Regions from separate parts of the Paenarthrobacter sp. NPDC058040 genome, predicted to be linked through region 1. Evidence: predicted binding sites of a transcription regulator. Region 1 holds the regulator's gene; the other holds the start of a gene.
What was found. Region 1 encodes HrcA, which represses chaperone genes, less so after heat shock. Its sites were predicted from a motif close to TTNGCACTCGNNNNNNNCGAGTGCNAA; they were not measured.
Positions count from the first base shown of each region.

Region 1 (3,996 bases):
TGGCGGCACGGTCGCCCTTCCACCGCACGATGGAACGTTCGGCCTGCCACGGAATTACGGCGTCGATTCCGAGTTCCGTGGCAGTTTCGATGGCCAGCTCGTCACGGTCGCCTTTCGCCAGGGCCTGTACCAGGACCAGGCGAACGGAAGACTGTTCCTCGACCACCACGTCCGTCGCGGTCACTGAAAGGGACCCCGGGCCCGCGTCGGATACCTTGCCGCTGAGTCGGGTACCGGCTCCGTCCGCGAGGTCCACGTACTCGCCGACGGCCAATCGCTTCACTGTCACGGCGTGGCGGGCCTCCGGGCCCTCGAGGACGAACACGGATCCGGGCCCCAGGCCATCCAGGCTCCCGGCCGGGGTGAAGAAGACGGGGTTGCTCACCGCTACAGGTTACCGAGCTTGTCCCGCAGCTTGGCGAACATGCCACCGCTGGCCACGAGCTTGCCTTCCGTGAACTGCTCACCACGCAATTTGGCAAGTTGCCTCAAGAGGTCTTCCTGGGCAGCGTCCAGTTTGACGGGAGTTTCCACGTGCAGGTGGACCTTAAGGTCCCCTCGGCCGTAGCCCCGCAAATGGGTAACCCCCAAGCCGCGAAGCGTGATGATTTCGCCGGACTGCGTTCCAGCCTTGACGTCGATTTCCTGGGCGCCATCGAACGTCTCAAGCGTCAGCTCCGTTCCCAGGGCCGCCGCTGTCATCGGCACGCTCAGCGTGGCGTGGAGGTCGTCGCCTTCGCGGATGTACGTGGAATCGTTGTTGACGCGGATCTCAACGTACAGGTCGCCTGCAGGTCCGCCCGCGGGACCGGCTTCGCCCTGGCCGGACAACTGGATGCGGGTTCCCGTCGCGACGCCGGCAGGGACCTTGATGGTCAGGGAACGCCGGCTGCGGATGCGGCCCTGGCCGCTGCATTCGTTGCACGGGTCCTTGATGATGGTGCCGAAGCCTTCGCAGGAGCCACACGGTGCGGTGGTCATGACCTGGCCGAGGATGGAGCGCACAGCCCGTTGGACCTGGCCACTGCCGCCGCAGATGTCGCAGCGCTCAGGGTGGGTGCCGGGCCGGCAGCAGCTGCCATCACACGTGGGACAGACAACAGCGGTATCCACCTCAAGCTTCTTGTTGACGCCGAAGACTGCGTCCTTGAGATCGATGCGGACGCTGATGAGCGCGTCCTGGCCGCGCCGCACACGGGACGCCGGACCCGCGTGTCCCCCGCCGCCGCCGCCAAAGAACGTGTCGAAGATGTCCTGGAAGGCGAAACCCTGGCCGGAGTACCCGCCGCCGAAGCCATTGTCGGTACCGTTCTCGTTGCCAGTGGCGTCGTACACACGGCGTTTCTGCGGGTCGGACAACACTTCGTAAGCGTGCGTCACGGCCTTGAACTGCTCCGCGACATCCTCGCCCGGGTTGACATCCGGGTGCAGTTTTCGCGCCAACTTGCGGTACGCCTTTTTGATCTCTTCGCCGGTGGCTTCCGGGGAGACTCCCAAAACGTCATAGTGGCTGCTCAAAGTCAGTATCTCTTCCTTGTTGTACTGCGGTTCTTACGTCGGTGGCTGGCGTCAGCCGCCGAGAATACGGGAAAGGTAGCGGGCCACGGCCCGGACAGCGGCCATGGTGGTGGGATAGTCCATCCGGGTGGGGCCCAGGATGCCTACCTTGGCACCGGAGCCGTAGCCCGTCGCGACCACGGAGGCCTCGGACAAGCCGTCGTAAGGATTCTCCCGGCCGATGCTGACTGTGACCCCCCGGGGATCATCGCCCATGTCCGACAACAACCGAAGCATCACCACTTGTTCCTCGAGGGCTTCAAGTACCGGTCCGATGCTCAAGGGGAAGTCCACATTGGAACGGGCGAGGTTTGCCGTGCCCGCCATCAGGATGCGCTCTTCGCGGCTGGTATCGCTGAGCGACTGGAGTCCCCCGGCGAGGACCTGCGCCACGCCACGGACTTCCGGGGGGCACAGGGCCACAACGGACGGCAGCACCTGCGGCAGCAACTCCAGCGGAGACCCGGCGATGCTGCCAAGGAACCTCGCCCGCAGGGCCATCAACGCTTCATTCGTGACGTCCGAACCCGTGTCAAGCACCTTCTGTCCCACGCTGCCGGTGTCCGCAATCAGGACCACGAGGACCTGCTTGGGGGCAAGCAGGACAAACTCAACATGGCGGACCAAAGCGCGCTTGGAGTGCGGGTACTGCACGACGGCGACCTGGTTGGTCAGCTGCGACAGGAGCCTGACGGTCCGCTCCAGGATGTCGTCGAGATCGTCGGGGCCTTCAAGGAGCGAATGGATGGCGCGGCGTTCGGCGGCAGAGAGCGGCTTGACCTGCGAGATCCGGTCCACGAACAGCCTGTAGCCCTTGTCCGTGGGAATACGGCCCGCGCTGGTGTGCGGGGCGGCAATGAGGCCTTCCTCTTCAAGCACTGCCATGTCGTTCCTGATGGTGGCGCTTGATACGCCGAGGTGGTGCCGTTCCACCAATGCCTTGGAGCCGACAGGTTCCCGCGAGTGCACGTAGTCCTCGACGATGGCACGCAACACTTCCAGCTTGCGCGGTTCACTCATGTGCGACACCTCCTGTCGACGCTTCGGATCCCCGCTGGCAGGCGTGGGACGGACCCGGATTGACCATTGCTCTTAGCACTCAACATGCCCAAGTGCTAACAAGTCTAGTATGGGCCACCACGTTGCTAGCATTGAAAACGCCCGCGGATAACATCCAAGGCGGAGCCGGCAGCAACGGGTAGCCGGCCGACATTCCCAGCGCGAAGAGGTAGAGACTCCTTGGCTTTCGACACGTGGGGCCCGCAGGACCTCTCCGCTCCCGCCAAACAAAAGCTTCCGGAAGTGCCTGTCCAGCGCGGAATGGTCCTCGAAGACGTCCAATCGGGCTGGGTGGGCGAAGTCACCCGCGTCGAGAAATCGGGCGGAATGCACATCGTGTCCCTCGAAGACCGGCGTGGCAAGACCCGGTCCTTCCAGCTCGGCTTCGGCTTCCTGCTCGAAGGGCAGGCCGTACGGCTGCTGCCTCCCGCCGCCAAGGCCCCGGCAGGAGCAGTGCCCGCCGGCCGCACAGCGTCCGGTTCAGTCAGGGTCCAAGGCCAACGAGCGCAAGTGGCGAAAGCCAGCCGGATCTGGGTGGAAGGCAAACACGACGCCGAACTCGTCGAGAAAGTCTGGGGTGACGACCTTCGGGTGGAGGGCATCGTCGTCGAGCCCCTTCATGGCGTGGACGATCTCCGGGCGGCGATCGCAGCCTTCGGCCCGGGGCCGAAGCGCAAGCTGGGCATCCTGGTGGACCATCTGGTGGCCGGTTCAAAGGAATCCCGTATCGCAGCAGAAGCAATGCAGGTACCGGGGGCCGCCGGAAACGTGCTTATTGTCGGACACCCCTACGTGGACGTGTGGCAGGCAATCCGACCGAAAGTCCTTGGCATCGAACAGTGGCCGGACGTGCCCCGCGGCACGGACTGGAAGACGGGAATCCTCAGGGCGTTCGGCTGGCCACATGAAACGGCAGAGGACATCGGCCTGGGCTGGCAACGATTGCTGGGGGCCGTAAGGACCTACGCCGACCTGGAGGCTTCCCTGCTGGGGCGCGTGGAGGAAGTCATCGACTTTTTGACCGCCCCCTGAGGAGGGGACACCGGACCGTTTCGAGCGCTGATGGTCCCTGCAACGAGTCCGGACCCAGTATTCTGGGACAGCAACACCGCATTTTTACAGCAAAGGGAAGACACCGTGGCAGAGAACGCTCCAGAAGAACAGGGCCGGGCCGCAGGCCAGCCCCAGTACCATGGTGCACCTGCGAATGCACTGCCCCTGACCGCAAGCGAAGACCGGCAGTGGGCCACGCTGGCCCACTTTGGGGGAATCCTCGGCTGCCTTCCGTCCTTGCTGATCTACTTGATCTTCCGTGAGCGCGGGCCGTTCACGGCCCAGGAGTCCAAGGAAGCCCTGAATTTCACACTTCCGCCCACCATT
Region 1 is NZ_JBHVRN010000008.1:176,663-180,658, reverse strand. It holds gene ACFVSJ_RS13135 (16S rRNA (uracil(1498)-N(3))-methyltransferase) at 1-385, opposite strand, end outside; gene dnaJ (molecular chaperone DnaJ) at 388-1,518, opposite strand; gene hrcA (heat-inducible transcriptional repressor HrcA) at 1,570-2,577, opposite strand; gene ACFVSJ_RS13120 (DUF3097 domain-containing protein) at 2,797-3,648, shown strand; gene ACFVSJ_RS13115 (DUF4870 domain-containing protein) at 3,754-3,996, shown strand, end outside.

Region 2 (3,996 bases), on a different contig from region 1:
TGGCAGCCCCAGCGAAGAATGACTTCAACGGTGATTCGTTCGCTGACCTTCTGGCTCGCGACTCCTCCGGGGTGCTGTGGCTGTACCCGGGAGATGGTTCAGGTGGATGGCTGCCCCGCGTGCAGGTCGGGGTCGGTTGGAATGTGATGACCGCCCTGCTCGCTCCCGGAGACTTCAACGGTGACGGCAACGCCGATGTGATGGCCCGTGACGGAGCCGGTGTTTTGTGGCTCTATCCAGGAAACGGCTCGGCGGGCTGGAAGCCGCGCTTGCAGATCGGCAGTGGCTGGGAAGGCATGGGCGCGATAGAGGGCATTGACTTCCACGGCGACGGATCCGTGGACGTGGCAGCACGCGATCGCGGTGGTGCCCTGTGGGTCTACCGCGGAGACGGCAGCGGCGGCTGGTTGCCCAGGATGTGGGTGGGTTCAGGGTGGTCCGATATGTCCGAGATTACCGGTGCGGGCGACTTCAACGGTGACGGCCTCACCGACATCGCTGCTCGCGATTCCGCGGGTGCGCTCTGGCTCTACCCACCCAGCGGCTACGGAGGGTGGCTGTCCCGGCAGAGCATCGGCCAGGGTTGGAACGTGATGAACTCACTCGTGGGACCCGGCGATTTCGACGGCGACGGCCGCGCGGACATCCTGGCCCGGAATGGCGCCGGCGAACTGTGGCTGTACTCGGGGCAGGGCGGCTCGGTGTGGCCTTCAGCGTCGCGCGTAGGTACGGGGTGGAACGGGATGACGGCGATTCTTTGAGGTTCTCTTCACGAGGGGTGAGCTTTCGGCGCAAGGCAAGGCCCCGAACGCCGGGATCTCACCCCTCGCTGTCCGCGGGCACTCTTAGGACAGTTCCTTGCAAATATCCCGTTGCTGGCCTGAACTGCTGATGAGCGTGAATACACCATTCGCGTCGATGGTGTAAACCAACTTTCCTATGTAGTGGATAGTCGAAGGTCCAGCTGGAACGTCACTGGGGAACAGAATGAGTCCGTTGTGGCCGGTCGCGGTGACAGTTTGGGTTCCATCGGCATTGAATCGGGTGCTGGCCACGGAACCATCAGTTCGGATAGTCACCGACTTACCTTTGACCCATACGTCGGGATCCATGCCGTAATTCGTATAGGTCAACAGAACGCCTTTCCCTGCCTCGAGGTGGCGGACGACGTTGCCCTCTGCATCTTTGAATTCCTTGATCTGTATCTTTCCGCCAACTCCATTTAGTTCAAGATTGAACGCGCAGCCGGATCCTGCGGGAAGTTGGATTGGGAAGTCGAGGGCCGCCGCGGGTGACGCGGGGACAAACAGAGCGGCGAGTAACACAGCCACAGGCGCGAGCCTGAGCGATTTTGTGAGTTTCATTTTGTTCTCGATTTTTTGAGCGGTGCGGTGATGAATGTCGGCACCCTCCCTTGTGCCAGGGAGGAGACCAAGTGCCGTGCTCACGGGACGAGTCCCTGACGGCGGCCATTTAACAGGGGAAGCCGCTCTGTTACGGACGTCGTGCTCTCGGGGCCGGCGTCGGGTCAGAGATTACTCGCCGCCGAATTGAAATGCCATGACCTGCGGAAAATCACTCCCCACCCCGCGCAAGCTTCAAGTCCTTCCGCAGTCCACGGTTGTCCGCCCGCAGCTCCCGGTTGTCGTCGGTGAGTCCGCGGTTGTGCTCCACCAACCCCCGGTTCGTCGCCTCGAGCTCCAACACCAGCTTCACTCCCGCCAGGTTGAGCCCCTCGTCCAGGAGCACGCCAATCCGGCGCAACGTGACCAGGTTCCGTTCGCTGTAACGCCGTGTGCCGCCGCAGGTCCTTTCCGGCAGGAGCAGCCCTTTGCGCTCGTACAAACGGAGGTTCTGCTGGCCCGTGCCGACGAGTTCGGCGGCGACGGAGATGGCATATACGCCCAGGTCGTCCCGCGAGGCAGCCCCGGCAGGAGTGCCGCCCGGCGCGGAAGCGGCCAAGCCGCCGTCGTGCGTTTCCGCCGAGTCAGCGTTCTCAGGACCTGCCACAAACCACTCCAAAATCCTCGAAAAATCCTCTTGCACCACTTTCTTGCCAGTGCTATAAAAAATCTATACCAGCCAATACAGATCAGGAAGGCTGGCACCACAACAGAATCAGCATCAAGATCTGAAGGAGTGAGAACCACATGCTGATGCGCACTGACCCGTTCCGCGAATTCGACAGGCTCGCCCAACAGGTTTTTGGCACAACAGCACGCCCGGCCGGCATGCCGATGGATGCCTGGCAGGAGGGCGAAGAATTCATTGTTGCGCTGGACCTGCCCGGAGTGGCACCCGACTCCATTGAGCTGGATGTCGAACGCAACGTCTTGACCGTCAAGGCTGAACGGAAGTCGTCCGCTGGGGAGGACACCGAGATGATTGCTGCCGAACGACCGCAAGGCGTCTTCAGCCGGCAACTGATTCTCGGCGACACCCTGGACACTGACGGCGTCAAGGCCGGCTACGACGCCGGCGTCCTGACACTCCGTATCCCGGTCGCCGAAAAGGCCAAGCCACGGCGAATCGAAATCACATCCAGCGGTCAACGCCAGGAGATCAACGCCTAACGGGTTCGCTCCGCCGGGTCCGCCCGGGGGTGGCCTTCGGCGGAGCGTGCAAGCGGGAGCATCAGACCGGCCGCATCGGAAGAATGGGCGCAGGCTTCGCGCCACGCCATCGCGCTTGTTGCGCAGAGGAAACGCGGCCCCCGACGTTGACTCCCGAACGGATGGCCCCCGGTCCGAACTGCTTGGTTCGCCGGGGGCCATCTCCCAGTCCAAACATGTCCATCGGAAACCAGCCGTGGGAAACCAGCCTGACTACTACGCGATCCTGGGTGTCACACCGAAAGCCTCTGCCCGGGAGATCACGCGCGCCTACCGCGCTTTGTTGCGTCGCCATCACCCGGACACGGCATCGCACGACGGCGGAACCTCCCCGGGTGCCAACCTCCAGCAGCTTCACGCGATTATGCAGGCTTACGTCGTTTTGTCGGACTCGGAAAGGCGGTCGGCTTACGACCACGAACGCGCGGGCGCCGGTTCCGGCACGCCGGTCAAGGTCCGCATCCATCGCACGACGGCGGAAACGGAACCTGTCGATCGACGCGGGCAGCCCCTGAGCTTCGGACCAACTCGGTGGACACCATCTCGCAGAGGCCTTAGGAGACCCACATGAATGCTTGGCGTTCCTACGACAGCCACCTGATCCCGGCGTTCTATGAACGCTTCGAGCAACGTTGGGGCAAAGGAACCGCACCGTTCCTGGACCCGGAGGTGCACGAACAACCCATGCCCCGTGCCCAGTGGATCAACGTGGATACAGGCGCAGCAGTTGCCGTTGTTCCCATCTGGACGGACGACCCCGAGCATCGTTCGTTTGGGGTGTTCTACCTGCCGCCAGCGGCGGACATCTGGATCCTTCGACCCGGGCCAACGACGTTCATGGAACCAGGTAGCGGTGCATCAGGGGAACAGGTGTCCTTGCGCAACGATGCCTTCAAGAAGGCCGTCAATCACGCCAAGGAGTTCATCTACGGGCCGCAACCGTGACGGTTGCCGCCGTCGCCCCCTCAGCCGTGTGCCGCCGTCGTACTTAAACGGTGGGCGGGCTTACGACCGCAGCTCTTCCGGCAACTCCTCCACGTACACCGTCTGCGGCGGCTCGAAGTAGATCACCAGCACCTTCTCGCCCACGGGGTAGACGCTGGTCTTGTCGAATGGGCGGGCGAAGAACGCGCTGGTGCCGCCGTGAAAGGGGAGCATCACTTCGCCCAGGGTGTCGGGTCCGATTGTGCCCGTGACCCGGCCGATCTTGCCCGTGAGACTCCGGTCCACGTCTTTATGCATCGGGCTCCCTGACAGGAGCGGGACGCGCTGCAGCCTTGCCGGGAGAAGGGGCAGGCCGGGGAGCTTCCTTCCCCCGTAACGCCGCGGCCAACGACGGCAGGAAGCTACCCACCTGGGACAGGATCCCGCCGACCATGCTGTT
Region 2 is NZ_JBHVRN010000001.1:122,335-126,330, forward strand. It holds gene ACFVSJ_RS00520 (FG-GAP-like repeat-containing protein) at 1-761, shown strand, start outside; gene ACFVSJ_RS00525 (hypothetical protein) at 846-1,448, opposite strand; gene ACFVSJ_RS00530 (MerR family transcriptional regulator) at 1,576-2,010, opposite strand; gene ACFVSJ_RS00535 (Hsp20/alpha crystallin family protein) at 2,151-2,573, shown strand; gene ACFVSJ_RS00540 (J domain-containing protein) at 2,809-3,183, shown strand; gene ACFVSJ_RS00545 (hypothetical protein) at 3,180-3,557, shown strand; gene ACFVSJ_RS00550 (hypothetical protein) at 3,618-3,854, opposite strand; gene ACFVSJ_RS00555 (flotillin family protein) at 3,847-3,996, opposite strand, start outside.
Region 2: a site for HrcA is predicted at 2,040-2,066, ahead of ACFVSJ_RS00535 (Hsp20/alpha crystallin family protein). Genes of this name have one in related genera too.